Regions from separate parts of the Calderihabitans maritimus genome, predicted to be linked through region 3. Evidence: a T-box and tRNA genes for the amino acid it is inferred to sense, from the RefSeq annotation. Region 3 holds a T-box; the other regions hold tRNA genes.
What was found. A T-box is a leader RNA that pairs with one kind of tRNA and senses whether it is charged. The one in region 3 lies ahead of glyQ (glycine--tRNA ligase subunit alpha), so its partner is inferred to be a tRNA-Gly.
Positions count from the first base shown of each region.

Region 1: it has a tRNA-Gly gene. The T-box ahead of glyQ (glycine--tRNA ligase subunit alpha) is inferred to sense a tRNA for this amino acid. The anticodon was not compared.
Region 2: it has a tRNA-Gly gene. The T-box ahead of glyQ (glycine--tRNA ligase subunit alpha) is inferred to sense a tRNA for this amino acid. The anticodon was not compared.

Region 1 is NZ_BDGJ01000010.1:77,151-82,318, reverse strand. Features, by position in the region: gene KKC1_RS02030 (NfeD family protein) at 6-1,340, opposite strand; tRNA gene KKC1_RS02025 (tRNA-Gln) at 1,596-1,670, opposite strand; tRNA gene KKC1_RS02020 (tRNA-His) at 1,731-1,807, opposite strand; tRNA gene KKC1_RS02015 (tRNA-Arg) at 1,859-1,935, opposite strand; tRNA gene KKC1_RS02010 (tRNA-Gly) at 1,952-2,025, opposite strand; gene KKC1_RS02005 (metallophosphoesterase) at 2,186-2,683, opposite strand; gene KKC1_RS02000 (XTP/dITP diphosphatase) at 2,707-3,321, opposite strand; gene rph (ribonuclease PH) at 3,288-4,067, opposite strand; gene KKC1_RS01990 (MBL fold metallo-hydrolase) at 4,164-4,910, opposite strand; gene KKC1_RS01985 (acyl-CoA dehydratase activase) at 4,910-5,168, opposite strand, start outside.
Region 2 is NZ_BDGJ01000168.1:84,704-89,871, forward strand. Features, by position in the region: gene KKC1_RS12660 (NAD(P)/FAD-dependent oxidoreductase) at 1-1,199, shown strand, start outside; gene KKC1_RS12665 (adenylosuccinate synthase) at 1,233-2,516, shown strand; gene KKC1_RS12670 (hypothetical protein) at 2,533-2,718, shown strand; tRNA gene KKC1_RS12675 (tRNA-Lys) at 2,855-2,930, shown strand; tRNA gene KKC1_RS12680 (tRNA-Glu) at 2,937-3,012, shown strand; tRNA gene KKC1_RS12685 (tRNA-Gly) at 3,139-3,213, shown strand; gene KKC1_RS12690 (DUF3243 domain-containing protein) at 3,424-3,678, shown strand; gene prpE (propionate--CoA ligase) at 3,815-5,168, opposite strand, start outside.
Region 3 is NZ_BDGJ01000142.1:10,236-15,403, reverse strand. Features, by position in the region: gene era (GTPase Era) at 1-712, shown strand, start outside; gene mgtE (magnesium transporter) at 939-2,300, shown strand; gene KKC1_RS15805 (YqzL family protein) at 2,417-2,572, shown strand; gene recO (DNA repair protein RecO) at 2,576-3,355, shown strand; gene KKC1_RS11380 (DUF4342 domain-containing protein) at 3,391-3,804, shown strand; T-box leader at 3,858-4,082, shown strand; gene glyQ (glycine--tRNA ligase subunit alpha) at 4,139-5,137, shown strand; gene glyS (glycine--tRNA ligase subunit beta) at 5,141-5,168, shown strand, end outside.

The sequences.
Region 1 (5,168 bases), on a different contig from region 3:
CTGTTTTATTCCCGGTAGGGGCGGACTATTACCCTGGAGCCTTCTACTTTCACCACCTTTACTGTAGTATTTGGAGGAATGAAGCTACCCTCTGCCACTACATCCAGGCGGTTGCCGTCGGGTAATTCCATGATACCTGCCGGACGTAAAGGAGTCACGGAACGCCCGGTCAGACCCAAGTAGTTGGATAATTCAGCGGAAGGGGCTACATATCCCGTAGTTTTGTCCTGTTTAGTTGCCAGAATTAGTCGGTTCCAAACCCGACGGGTAGGCAGAAATCGGAGGCTTAGAACAAGCAACACAACGGTACCTGCCAATGCTATTAATAAAGAAAGCAGGCCCTGTTGAGGAGAAGGGGCTGCCAGAAGGATGCTGGCAGCCAGAGCGGCGATACCCCCTAGGCCTGCAAAACCAAACCCCGGAATGACAGTTATTTCCATTGCCAGCAAGACCAGTCCCACAATAAGTAAGACTACTGCCTCCCAACCGGTGAGTCCGGCCAGAATATGCCCGCCGAAGTAAAGCGCCAGGGAAATCAGACCAATAGTTCCAGGTATGCCGAACCCTACGGTGAAGATTTCGATTACTAGGCCGGCCAGACCAACGGTCAACAATATCGTGCTGACCAGAGGATTGGTGACCCAGCGGGCCAGGCGTTCGGCGTCGCTGAGGTTGAGTTCTACCAGCTGTCCATCCTGGAGGTTAAATTGCTTTAATACTGCCTGGCGGTCTGGTAATACTGCGTCAGCTATGCCCAGTTCTCGAGCTCGGGTAGCCGTAAGAGTCAAGAGTTTTCCCCGGTCGATTACTCCCGGTATGGTTATATCCGCATCAGCCATGGCTGCGGCCACCTGTGGGTTGCGCCCGTGCTTCTCCGCTGCCGCTGCCAACTGGGCCGCCCAGTAGGATATAACCTTTTCATCAGCCTTGGCGGTACCAATGCGGGGCTCGGCGTCGCCAATGGTGGCGCCCGGTTGCATTATTAGGTGGTCGGCGGATAACGCCACCAGGGATCCGGCGGAAATAGCTCCACCGGTGACAAAGGCGATGGTTTCCAGAGGGGAGTCTTCAATAACGTCTCTGATTTTAAGGGCGGCATCAATTCTGCCACCTGGAGTATCTATTTCCAGCAGGACGGCGGCAGCCTGAGCTTGCTCGGCCTCCAGGAAGGCTCTTTCCATGAACCTTGCCAGGCCGCTGTCGATCGTTCCCCGGACAGGGACCACGTAGATTAGATTTTTGGGTAACCCCAGAGTTGACGGTGCGGTGACCAAAAAGAGGAAGATAAGCATCTGCCAGGCTAACAGTTTGAGGCCAGGTCGCTTTGTCGGATTTGCCATTAAGTATTCCTCCAGACCCGGTTTTATAGAGTGAAAGCATGAAAAATACAAGGAAATGTCTGGTATAATGTATCAGAACCGATATTGCTGTATCCGGCAGGTTTTATCTATTTTTCATTATACTGTAAATCGATAACACTGTCACCTTTATCGGGTGCGTTTTACATCTTTTGGGACAGCTCTATAGCTCGTATCCTGCACCCTCCGAAAAAACAATAAAATTAACCCCTTCCCAAACGGGAAGGGGTTAATTACTGGCTGGGGCGGCTGGATTCGAACCAACGAATGGCGGATCCAAAGTCCGCTGCCTTACCGCTTGGCTACGCCCCAGTATCAGTCGTCTGAAAACAGACGCCAAACTTCTGAATTCAGACTTTTGTTTACTGATGGTGGGGTGGGTGATGGGACTTGAACCCACGACCCCCAGAGCCACAATCTGGTGCTCTAGCCGACTGAGCTACACCCACCGCAGTATATTATATTCTTATAAATTCTACCATTATTCACCAGAACATTTATGGCACGCCTGGCAGGATTCGAACCTGCGACCCACGGATTAGAAGTCCGTTGCTCTGTCCAGCTGAGCTACAGGCGCCCACATAAATTGAATATGGAGCGGGTGATGGGAATCGAACCCACGCAACTGGCTTGGAAGGCCAGGGCTCTACCACTGAGCTACACCCGCTTATGTTCTTCTAAAAACACCGACAAGTTTTAATATACCATAAAATATTCTTCTCGTCAAAAGTAATTTTAACCACTTTAATGGGCAAATACACGTTTTTCGTACCTACATATTACAACGCTCCACCGCCTATGTCAAGAGTTACTTAATCTCTACCTTATTACTCTTTCCTGCTTAATTTCTTAATATGTACCGCCCATTCTCTGCCCTTGTACTCCATAATCCCAAAAGTCCCTTCCCTTGTCACACGAGGCCGGCTGATACTTCCCGGATTTACTAAAAGGATATCATCTACTACCCGGTTTTCAGGAATATGGGTATGTCCAAACACTACTACATCCACTTTCAATTCTTTAGCCCGGTAGTAAAGCCGCTGGTATCCCGTTTTCACACCATAAAGGTGACCGTGAGTGAGTAAAAACTTTTTCCCTTTCAATTCAAAAACTTGCTCTAATATTTCATCTGCAAAATCACAGTTTCCGGTCACGGCTTTGACCTCGAGATTCAATTCCTTTGCCAAAACAAGCGCATCACTATAATGATCTCCAGCGTGCAGCAATAAATCAACGCTACCCATACAGGTTACAGCCAGCCTGCTGTTCTTCATATCTTGATGGGTATCACTCAAAAGGCCTATTCTCAGCGGAATTACCCCCATATACCGTTTTAAAAAACTCTCAACTACAAAAGTTTACAAATAATTTCTGCAGCCTGACGAAAGGCTTTGGCGCGGTGACTAATCAGGTTTTTAGTTTTTAAATCTAACTGAGCCATGGTCTTACCATATTGAGGAAGATAAAATACGGGATCATATCCAAATCCTTTATCGCCCTCCGGGCTTAATGCAATTAAACCTTCACATACACCCTCGGTAACATACTCAGTGCCCCGGGCAGTTACGATGGCAATTACGCAACGAAAACGAGCGGTCCTGTCGCTAAGCGGCACTCCCTCCAGAAGAGAAAGAAGTTTTTCAATATTCCGGGCGTCATCTGCCGGTTCACCGGCAAAGCGAGCGGAACGAACGCCCGGTTCGCCCCGCAGATAATCTACCTCCAGACCAGAATCATCAGCCATAGCTATTAGCCCAGTCTTTTGGGCCACTGCTCTCGCTTTAATAAGAGCATTCTCCTCAAAAGTTTGGCCGCTTTCTTCAATGGGCGGTAGGTGAGAAAAATCTTTTAATGATAAAATTTCCACCGGCAAGTCACTCATGAGCTCCTTAAATTCGCGCAGCTTTCCTTCATTTTTGCTGGCAATAACTATACTTGTCCGGTTGGGTCTGGCTTCTGGCATTTGGTCACCCGTCCTATTTTATCTGCCAATTCTCCTAAAGCTTGACGCTGAACTTCAATAAGCTGCGCGATACCTTTCTGGGCAAATTCCAACAATTGGTTTAATTCTTCCCGAGCAAAGGGATACGCCTCCGCTGTTCCCTGAATTTCTACAAACTTGCCTCCTCCGGTCATCACCACATTCATATCTACTTGTGCTTTAGCATCTTCTTCATAACAAAGATCCAAAAGTATTTTATCTTCTACCTTGCCGGCACTGACTGCCGCTACAAAATCGAGTAAAGGAAGCTGTTCAATTACCCCGTCTTCCACCAGCTTGTTAAGCGCATCCACTAAGGCTACAAAGCTTCCCGTTATAGCCGCCGTACGAGTACCGCCATCCGCCTGAATAACATCGCAATCCAGCCAGATAGTTCTCTCCCCCAGGGCGGCAAGGTCCACCACCGAACGTAAAGACCTTCCTATTAACCGCTGGATCTCATGAGTACGTCCACCAATCCTGCCTTTCGTCGCCTCCCGTACCGTTCTTACTCCGGTAGCCCGGGGCAGCAGGGAATATTCTGCCGTTACCCAGCCCATCCCCTGTCCCTTCAACCATCCCGGAACCTTGTCTTCTATGGATGCGTTACAGATAACTTTGGTGTCACCCGTTTCAATAAAAACAGACCCCTCCGGGTATTTAATATAATTTCTTGTTATTTTGACCGGGCGCAACTCATCCGGCTTTCTTCCATCTAACCTTTCCACCCGACTTCCCTCCCTAACTCCCGTAAACATTAGTTCTCTGTAAACAACTTATTTCCCTTCTTAACGATTTTGGCGGCCCTTAAACTCGCCCGAAAATTAAAAGATATAACGAAGCCCCTCCTGGGCCAATTCGACAGGCCCGTTAAATCCTTCTTCAGCCTCTAAACGTAAAGTTTTTAAATCATATTCAGGGAAAAAGTGAGTGATCACTAAACGTTTGACCCCGGCCTCTCGAGCTATAGTTCCAGCTTGATGGGCCGTCAGGTGACCTGCCTTGCTCACATATTCCTTGTCCTTCTCCAGAACACTAGCCTCACACAAGAATAAGTCAGCACCTTCAGCCAGTTTTATAATGTCCGGGTCCCAGGCCGTATCAGCAGAATAAACTAAAGTCGATGCCCCTTCTATTCGTACGGCAAAGGTGGTTACCGGGTGTTCCGTCTTGCACAACTGAAGGCGCAAATCCCCTATGTTTATAGCTAGTCCGGAACACTCCTCCATTATATGTAGGTCAAATTCTTCCCGGTATTGAACCAATCTCTCTATTTCGACCGCCGGTTCACCAGGCAGGTAAAGAGGGAGTTTCTCTTGACGGGATCCATTCCATAAACTAGCCCGCAGAGCATAACGCAGGGTAAAAACATCTAAAAAATGATCGGGGTGCAGGTGAGAAATTACTACCGCCTGAAGCCTGCGAAAATCAAAGTAACGCTGCAGGCGGGAAAAACACCCGCTTCCAAAATCCACTAAAATATGGGTCTCCCCTTCAGAAATCAAATAGCCGGAACACGACCCTCCGGCCCGCGGATAAGGTGACCAACAGCCCAAAACTCTTAACTCCATCAGCTTTCACCCCCGTAGATACAGCAGCCCAGGGCTCCGTTGAACTGGGGCAGAGCGGGCACCAAAACTTCAACATTGAGTTCTTTTTCCATTATGTTTTTTAGAGCTTCGTTATATGCAACCCCACCGGTAAAAACAATTACTTTGTTACCCATTTTTTTGACCATAGGAAGAATCCTTTTAAAAATAGTATAATTAACCCCGGCAGCTAAAGATGGAATGGAATATCCCTCCACTATTTTACCGATCAGTTCCGTT
Region 2 (5,168 bases), on a different contig from region 3:
TTTCCGGTTGGGGTGGAGCAGGAGCTTTCAGTGACGGCAAATTGACTTTATCTCCGGAAATTGGAGGCATGCTTGATCAGTATCTTGAATACAGAGAAGTACAGAAATTAATAAACTATGTAGATGAAATTTATCTGGAGTTTGGAGCGCCGGAGCAAGTTTATGGTGTAGATGAGGATGCTATACTGGAAATCCAACGCAAAGCAATACTTGCTGATTTAAAGCTGATACCGGCTCCAATTCGCCACCTGGGGACGGGGCGTACCCAGCTTATCCTGGAGCGGATGAAAGAATTTTTGGTCAGTCAGGGAGTGGAAGTTCGCACCGGTACTCAGGTGAAGGAGATCACCACTCATCAAGGAAAAGTGACCGGTGTGATAACTTCTAGCGGAGAACAGATAAAGGCAAGGTATGTGGTAGTGGCCCCGGGAAGAGAAGGATCTGAGTGGTTATCCCAAGAGGCATCCCGGCTTGGATTGAGAATGGCCATAAATCCTGTAGATATCGGCGTCCGGGTGGAATTACCGGCCCCGGTTTTAGAACATTTAACGAAGGTTATTTATGAATCTAAGTTTATTTTTTACTCCAAGACTTTTGATGATAAAGTACGCACCTTCTGCATGAATCCTTACGGCGAAGTGGTTTTAGAAAATAATGATGGATTAATTACCGTAAATGGGCATTCTCACGCCGAGAAAAAAACGGAAAACACTAATTTTGCTGTCCTGGTGAGCAAGACTTTTACCGAGCCTTTTAAAGAACCAATTGCCTACGGAAAGTATGTAGCGAGGCTGGCTAATCTCCTGGGTGGGGGAGTATTAGTTCAGAGGTTGGGAGATTTGCTCGCCGGGCAGCGTACGACACCGGAACGTTTAAGGAAGGGTATTGTGAGTCCGACTTTGGAGGAAGCTACGCCGGGAGATTTATCTTTAGTATTGCCTTACCGTCATCTTACTGCCATTGTGGAAATGCTGAAGGCAATGGATCAAATAGCCCCGGGGGTTTGCTCCAGGCATACCTTGTTATACGGGGTAGAGGTTAAATTCTATTCTTCAAGATTGGCCCTTTCGTCGCAGTTGGAAACGGAAATTACTAATCTATTTGCCGCAGGTGACGGAGCAGGTGTGACACGCGGTTTGGCCCAGGCTTCTGTTGCCGGGGTAATTGCAGCGCGAGGAATTTTAAGTCGGGAGAAATAGGCGGGATAGAGTACCTACATGGAGGTGATGGTAATGCCTGCCCTAGTCCTTATCGGTGCCCAGTGGGGAGACGAGGGGAAGGGAAAGATAACTGATTTTTTGGCCCGGCAGGCAGATGTTGTCGTTCGTTATCAAGGGGGAAACAATGCAGGACACACAGTAGTGGTTGGGGACCAGGAATTTAAGTTGCATTTGATCCCCTCGGGTATACTTTATGAAGATAAAACGTGCGTTATTGGCAACGGAGTAGTTATTGATCCATCGGTTTTAGTAAAAGAATTGGACTATTTGGAGTCCCAAGGAATAAGTACCGATAATCTTAGAATTAGTCGCAATGCACACCTGATTATGCCTTATCATAAGCGGCTGGACGAAATCGAGGAGCAAAGACGGGGTGCTTATAAAATTGGGACTACTAAAAGAGGTATCGGACCCGCTTATATGGACAAAGCGGCCCGGTCAGGTATACGGGTAGTGGATCTTTTAGATAAGCATGAATTCAAAAAGAAATTGGAAACAATATTAGCGGAAAAGAACTTCCTTTTGGAAAGGGTTTATGAAGCGGATGCTTTCGTTTTAGAAGAAGTTTTGCAGGATTATTTGCAATATGCCGAAAGAATCCGCAAGTATGTTACCGATACTTCTTGGTTAATAAACAAAGCTATCGATGAAGGGCAAAAAGTTTTATTTGAGGGTGCCCAGGGAACTTTGCTCGATTTAGATCATGGAACCTATCCCTATGTTACTTCTTCTCATCCAACCGCCGGAGGAGCATGTATAGGGGCAGGTGTGGGACCGACCAAAATTTCCAGGGTGATCGGAGTGGCCAAGGCCTATACTACTCGCGTAGGACAAGGACCATTCCCCAGCGAGCTTAAAGATTCGGTCGGAGACTACATTCGCCAGAAAGGACGGGAATTCGGTACCACAACCGGGAGGCCTCGCCGTTGTGGATGGCTGGATTTGGTGATTCTCCGTTATGCGGCTAGGATTAACGGTTTGGATGCTATCGCTTTGACCAAACTGGATGTTCTGGGAGGGCTTCCCCGGGTGAAAATTTGTATTGGCTATGAATATAAAGGACAACTAATAACGGAATTTCCTCACAGCCACGAAATTCTTACCCAGTGCCAGCCCGTTTATGAGGAATTGAAAGGATGGGAGGGAGATATCAGCGAAATTCGCTATTTTGAAGACCTTCCCGAACAGGCACAGGAGTTCATCCGACGAGTAGAAGAATTGACCGGAATACCTATATGTATTGTTGCGGTTGGTCCAAGAAGAAGTCAAACTATTCTCAGGGGAGATATATTTTAATCTAAGGAGGCTGTTTATGCACATGATGGGATACGGTTGGAATTTTGGTTTCGGGTTAGGTGTAATAGGCCTTTTGATGTGGCTATTGATACCGGTGTGGTTGATAGTTTCCCTTTACTTCTTGCACCGAATTGCCCAAGCCGAAGAGAAAGTTGCCCGTACCCTGGAACAACTTTTAGTCTTTAAGACCCGGCAGGAATAGTTGCTGGTCTACCATAGGAGTTAGTATACGGGTCAACAGAATAGGGTTATTAGTCAAAGTGCTTTACAAAGATATTTAGTTAAATAGGTTGACAGATAGCTAAAAGTATTGTATTATATAATTCCGTGAGAGTGATGAGCCATTAGCTCAGCTGGAAGAGCACCTGACTTTTAATCAGGGTGTCCCAGGTTCGAGCCCTGGATGGCTCACCAATTTTTGGCCCGTTGGTCAAGTGGTCTAAGACACCGGCCTTTCACGCCGGTAACAGGGGTTCGAATCCCCTACGGGTCACCACAGTTTAAGGGCAGTTCTGAGTTAAATTTTAACTCGGAACTGCCCATTACATTCATAATGTAAAGGCTTGCAAGAGAAAATTTTTTGTTATATAATTTTAACTGCAAACTAAGATATAGGAAAAGGGCGGAAGTAGCTCAGTGGTAGAGCATCGGCTTCCCAAGCCGAGGGTCGCGGGTTCGAATCCCGTTTTCCGCTCCAGTGAAATCAAGGGTTCGGAGGATTATTCTGTTCCTCAGAACCCTTTTTTGGTGCCCGTTTGCTTGCCCGGCTTGGAATTGATGCAATGGTCAACACGGACACGATAAAAAGAAAACCAATTGAGGAGTATTCTGAATAAATTTTACGTAATGGGGTAAGCCTAAAAAAAGGAGCGATTTTGGTTAATTACCAATAAGAAAGGTGGTCATGATGGAAATTACCAGCTTTGATCAGTGGTTGGAAACATTGGGGAAAGCTTTGAGTAAGGCAAAAGCTATGGGCATGCCGGAGGACATAATTAAGAATTCGGCAGCTAAATTGGGTGATTTTCTGGCTGAAAATGTCAATCCTGATATTTCCGAAAACAGGTTCTTACGAGATCTCTGGGAAGTTGCAGACGAGACGGAACAAGAGGCCATTGCGGGTGCCATGATAAAATTGGTAGAAAGGAAGAAAATTCATTAGCTTGGTTTGAAAACGGATGGAAACCCTAGGTGGAGGTCTCGGCACCACAAAGGAGCTAAAAATGGGGCAAAAAATTCATATTGCCAAAAACTAAACCCGGGAACTTGATCCCGGGTTGTCAAACTTGATCTAATCGCTAACCTAGCTGGGCTTTCATGCTTTCGATGGCTTTCTTTACTTCTTCAATGCTGGCACCGTCTTCCAGGGTGCTGAGATCTCCTATTTGTTCTCCCTCAGCTACCGCCTTGATCACCCGGCGCATGATCTTGCCGCTTCGGGTTTTGGGTAACATCTTAACAAACTTGACCTCTTTGGGAGTGGCAACTGGACCTATTTTTTCGCGGACTAAATTAATAATGGCTTTAGAGATCTCTTCACTGGGTTCCCGACCTTCTTTCAGCACTACCAGACAGATGATAGCCTGCCCCTTAACCTCGTCTTTCACTCCGATAGCCATACCTTCTGCTACAGCAGGATGGGAAGATATAACTTCCTCTACTTCCCGGGTACCTAACCGGTGACCAGCCACGTTAATTACCTCGTCGGCTCGTCCCAAGACCCAGAAGTAGCCGTCTTCGTCTTCGATGCCATAGTCGCCGGTCATATAGAGAAGTTTATCCTGGAAAAAGCCGAAATAGGAGTTTTTGTAGCGAGCGTCGTCTCCCCATATGGTCATTAAGTTCCCCGGAGGAAGCGGCGGTTCAACGACGAGGAAGCCTTTTTGTCCTTTAGGTACTGGATCTCCGTTGGCGTCCACTACCTTCAATTTGTACCCTACCACCGGCTTGGTGGGAGAGCCCGGCTTAATGGGCAGTGCTTCTACTCCCGGCATGTTGGAAAGTATCGGCCAGCCGGTTTCCGTCTGCCAGTAGTGGTCAATAACCTTCACTCCCAGAGCGTCAGAAGCCCACTTCCAGGTGGAATCATCCAGTGGTTCCCCGGCCAGGAACAGGTATTTTAAAGAACTTACATCTCTGGACTTCAAATGCTCTTCGGGATATTTACGTAATATACGCATGGCGGTAGGAGCACTGAAGACATGGGTTACACCGTACTTTTCCACTACCTGCCACCAAATGGACGGATCAGGGTAAATAGGCGTTCCCTCATAGATAATAGTGGTAACTCCTTTTAATAGTGGAGCATAAATAATATATGAATGTCCGACTACCCACCCGATGTCTGAGGTGGAGAAGTAAACATCTCCCTCGCCGACATCGTAAATTTGCTCCATGGAGTTATGTAGCGCTACCATATATCCGCCGGTATCTCTTAGAACGCCCTTGGGCTTGCCGGTAGTACCGGAAGTATATAAGATGTAAGAGGGGTCAGTACTATCCATTTCCTCCGGTTCCACATAATTTTCACCTTTTTCGGCCAATGCGGTTTCCCAGTCCAAATCGCGACCCGGTACCGTGTCAAATTCAGCAATGCCCCGGTTGAGGATAATACAGTGGTCTACTTTATGTTTAGCGGTTTCAAGAGCCTTG
Region 3 (5,168 bases):
CATACATAAACCGAAGCACAGGTTGGGTGAATACATGGTAGAAGTAGCGTTACGAGCTCTGCGAGAAGTAGAAGTGGTGCTTCATGTTGTAGACGCTACAGAAGAATTAGGAGGCGGAGAGCAATATATATTGCGAACGTTGAAGGAAATAGAGACACCCGTCTTTTTGGTAATTAATAAAAGCGATCAGGTGGAAGCAAGTCGGATTGATCAGATTGCTGCAGAGTACTGCCGGTATTATGATTTTGCTGAAGTTGTACCTATCTCGGCTTTGTATGGAGATAACGTACCCCGGTTGCTGGAATTAGTTGCTGAATATTTACCGGAGGGGCCGCAGTATTATCCTCCGGAAATGGTGACCGACCAGCCTGAAAGGTTTGTAGTAGCGGAAATAATTCGAGAAAAAGTTCTTCATTTAACCCGGGAAGAAGTGCCTCATTCCGTGGCGGTAGAGATTGAACAGTTGGAAGAAAGGAAGGAAGGACTGGTATACATAGGGGCAGTTATCTATACAGAAAGAGAATCCCAGAAAGGAATCCTTATCGGCAAGGGAGGAAGGATGCTCAAGGAAATCGGTCAGGCTGCCCGGGAAGAGGTGGAAAATTTGCTGGGAAGCAAAGTTTTTTTAGATTTATGGGTAAAAGTCAAGAAGGACTGGCGTAGAGATGAGATAGCTTTAAGGAATTTCGGTTATGACAAAAGGAGGATATGAACCTTATTGACAGGTAAGCTGAAAATTGTTAGATTTAAAACAGATGAATAGCCTTCACAAGCCGAGTGAAAGGCTTTTATTTTGTCAGGGGGTTCAGGAATTTTTTTCGGCGGAGGTGTACAAGTTGGAAACTGTCCCCAGGCAGAAAAAATTGCATAAATAGATACCCCAGGGGCAGTCCTAAAGATACATGGTGGGATGCTCCTGGGAGAAAGGAGTATCTCCCATGTTGGACCGAAAAGATTTCAGCACCAAAGCTAACAGATTTCTAGCCGAGAACAATTTGGAAAAATTGACCCAACTCCTTACGGAGCAGCATCCGGCTGATATAGCGGAATTCCTGCAGGAGTTGGATTCGGAGAAACAGGGAATTGTCTTCAGTTTACTGGATAGAGAAAAAGCTGCTCTGGTACTAAACGAGTTGGATGCCTCCACCATATCCTCCCTGTTGGATACTTTGGGAGCCGAGCGTATAGCGGAAATCCTGGACGTAATGCCTACTGATGACGCTGCCGACCTTTTAGGAGAAATGTCGGACTTGCTTAAGCAGCGCCTGCTGGGCCTGATGGAGCTGGAAGACGCTCAGGACGTCCAGGAATTGATGGAGTATAAGAAAGATACAGCCGGTGGTATCATGACCACCGAGTATGTAGCCATACGGGAGGATATCACCGCCGAAAGAGCAATTCAAGTTTTGCGGGAAACGGCTCCTGATGCGGAAACAGTATATTATGTCTACGTAGTTAATACCAAAAATCAATTGGTAGGAGTTATTTCGCTGCGGGAATTGATTGTAGCCGACCCCAATACTCTAATTGCCGATATTATGCACCGGAATGTCATCCGGGTTAACGTCAATGATGACCAGGAAGAAGTGGCCAGGGTAGTTGCCCGCTATGACTTTCTGGCTGTGCCGGTCGTAGATGATGAAGGATCTTTAGTAGGTATTGTAACGGTAGATGATATTATTGATGTTATCCATGATGAAGCAACGGAAGATATTTTCCGCCTGAGCGGTACTTCTGAATTACCGGCTGATGATGGAGATATATATCACAGTGTGCTGGTCAACGTCAGGTCCCGCCTTCCGTGGCTCATAATTACCATGCTCGGTGGACTGCTGGCAGGCAGGATTTTGAAAGGAATTGAGAGCCAGCTCAGTACAGTGGTCGCTCTGGCTTTTTTCATTCCTATCCTTACCGGAATGGGTGGAAACATCGGTACTCAATCCTCCAGTCTTACGGTTCGGGGTCTTGCCACCGGGCATGTCGATGAAGGCGCCTTTTTTCAAACTATTATCCGGCAGGCTGCCGCTGGGCTGGTAATGGGGGTTCTTATCGGCACTATAGTGGGTTTAGTAGCTGCTTGGTGGCAGGGAAAAGTAATGTTCGGCGTAGTGGTAGGTTTGGCCTTGGTAGGTAACATGCTTACGGCAGCAACTATGGGAACTCTGGTGCCATTAATTTTCAGAAAGCTGGGAGTAGACCCGGCAGTTGCTTCTGCTCCCTTCATCTCTACGGCTATTGACATTACCGGACTGCTCATATATTCTACCTTGGCAAGTTTGTTGCTTTCATACCTGGTATGATTACAGCAGGAACCTTCACTTTCCGGAGTTCCTGCTTTTTTCCTTGGAAGAAGAAGGCTTGTATAACCGGCGAGGTTATGGATAGCCTAAGTCTTGGTGAAACAAGAGGAGAAAGGGTGGGCAATGTGAAAGCTAGCGAAACTATGTGGAAACTATTTCAAGCCACCGGTTATATCGGTGCTTATTTAATTTACAAAGAATTGACAAGGGAAGAGGAAGCGGCGGAAATCTGTCCTGGAAGAGAAATTGTACCGGAGGAAGGGGAAGAGTAAAACTTGCGTTTATATAAGGCGGAGGGCGTAGTAATTAGAGGTCGGGATTATGGTGAAGCAGATAGGATAATAACTTTGTATTCCCGTCAGCATGGTAAAGTCGATGCTATAGCCAAGGGAGTAAGAAAGCCCAAAAGTAGAATGCGCGGTGGGGTTCAGCTTTTTACTTTTTCCAGCTTTCTCCTCTACCCGGGAAGGACTTTAGATACGGTAACCCAATGTGAGATAATAGAACCCTTTACCCTTTTGCGGGAAGACCTGACCAGGTTTGCCTATGCCAGTTATTTAGTCGAACTGGTTAACTCTCTAGTTCCTGAACGAGATGCCAATGAGAAACTGTTTTTTTTGCTGCTTGCCTCTCTGCATCTCCTAACCCGGGAAGATCCGGAAGTATCTGTGCGTTTTTTTGAAATCCGCTTGTTAAGCCTTCTCGGTTACCGTCCCCAATTGCAAAACTGTGTTCAATGCGGGAAATTTGTACCGGACAAAAGCATCAAGTTTAGCGTTCGCCTGGGAGGAGTTCTATGCCGGGACTGTTCCCCGGAGGACAAATCTGCTTTCTCTATATCCAAAGGTGCGTTAACGGTACTGGACCAATTGACTAAAATAGATCCCCGGAGGATTGGCCGTTTGAAAATCTCGGTACCGATGCGTCAAGAGCTGGAGCGAATGCTTTGCGAATATATCCTGTACCGGGCGGAAAGACAGTTAAAATCATTAGATTTCATTTTCAATTTACGCCGCCTTGTTACTGAGAAAGAAACGCATAAAGAGATAAACTAGTGGTTACAAATATGCTTAAAAGGAGTGTGATGAAATTGAATGAACTGGAAAAAATAGATATTATTAGACAGCGCTTGAACGTCACCTACAAAGAAGCTAAAGAGGCACTGGACATGGCCAAAGGGGATTTAGTTCAAGCTTTAGTTATCCTGGAAGAAAAAGAAAATAATTTGACGGAGAAACTGCAAGAGCGCGGTAACCAGCTGTTAGCCCAAATCAAGCAGTTGATTCAGAAAGGGAATATTACCCGGATTAAGTTAAAGAAAGGTGACGAAACGGTTTTGGAAATACCTGCTACTTTGGGTGCGTTAGGAGTTCTAGCTGCCCTGGCCAGCACAGAGCTGGCGGTTATAGCCGGCCTCGGCACGGTAGCTGCCTGGGCCAATAAATATACGCTGGAAATTGAACGGCCGGACGGTCAGAAAGAAGAAAAAGACGTGGAATTATAAACAGGTCTTTCGTTGACAACAAAGGATGAATTTGCTAAATTATAAAGCAAAAAAGTCAGGCTAAGAAGGAGAGGAGTAACCTCCAAGCGTTTGCTCAGAGAGCCGGAGGAAGGTGGAATTCCGGTCAAACGGTGGAGGTGAAGGCGCTCCGGAGCCGCAAGAGGAAAGCGCTGCCCTGCTGCTGTTTAGGGAAGCGTGAGTAAAGCTTGCGACCGAAAAGAGGGGGCTGTTGTGCAGCCAAACAGGGTGGAACCGCGGGAGAACCTCCCGTCCCTGTAGCTTTTGCTATAGGAATGGGAGGTTTTTGTTATACCGGAAGTAAAGGGGGTTTGTTATGAATTTTCAGGACCTTATTCAAGCTTTGAACCAATTTTGGGGTACACAAAAATGCATTATTCAGCAACCTTATGATATGGAAAAGGGTGCTGGCACTATGCACCCGGCCACCTTTTTGCGCGTTCTGGGGCCTGAACCATGGAATGTAGCTTATGTAGAACCTTCTCGCCGGCCTACCGATGGGCGCTACGGGGAAAACCCAAATCGCCTGCAGCACTATTATCAGTATCAAGTAATTCTCAAGCCGTCTCCTGAAAATGTCCAGGAGATCTACCTGGACAGTTTAAGACATATAGGCATAGATCCGGACAAACACGACATTCGTTTTGTCGAGGATAACTGGGAATCACCAACTTTAGGCGCATGGGGGCTCGGCTGGGAAGTATGGCTGGACGGTATGGAAATAACCCAATTTACTTATTTCCAGCAGTGCGGTGGGATTGACTGTCGTCCTGTTTCCGCGGAGATAACTTACGGCTTGGAGCGCTTAGCCATGTATATTCAGAAGAAAGATAGTGTTTTTGACATAGAATGGGTGGAAGGTATTACTTACGGTGATGTCCATCACCAGGCAGAAGTGGACTATTCCTGTTACAATTTCGAGGCTGCCGATACGGAAATGCTCTTCACTCTTTTTAACCTGTACGAGAAAGAAGCTGAGAGAATTGTAGAATTGGGTTTGGTCCAACCGGCTTACGATTACGTTTTAAAGTGCTCGCATACTTTCAATCTGCTGGATGCCCGCGGGGCCATCAGCGTCACGGAACGAACCGGGTATATTTCCCGCGTCCGAAATTTGGCGCGGCTTTGTGCACAGGCCTACCTGGAACAGAGAAAGAAATTAGGTTATCCCCTGTTGAAAGATCCTCAGGAAAGAAAAAGGCTGGGTTTGCCACCTGACGTTGAACAGAGCGGGACAAAGGTGGGAGAAGCAGGACGGCTGCATTACGGAACAGGGGAGCAGGACAAGGATTCTTTCGATGTGAAGGAGGGCTGAAAGTTGGCTAGAGATCTTTTGCTGGAAGTCG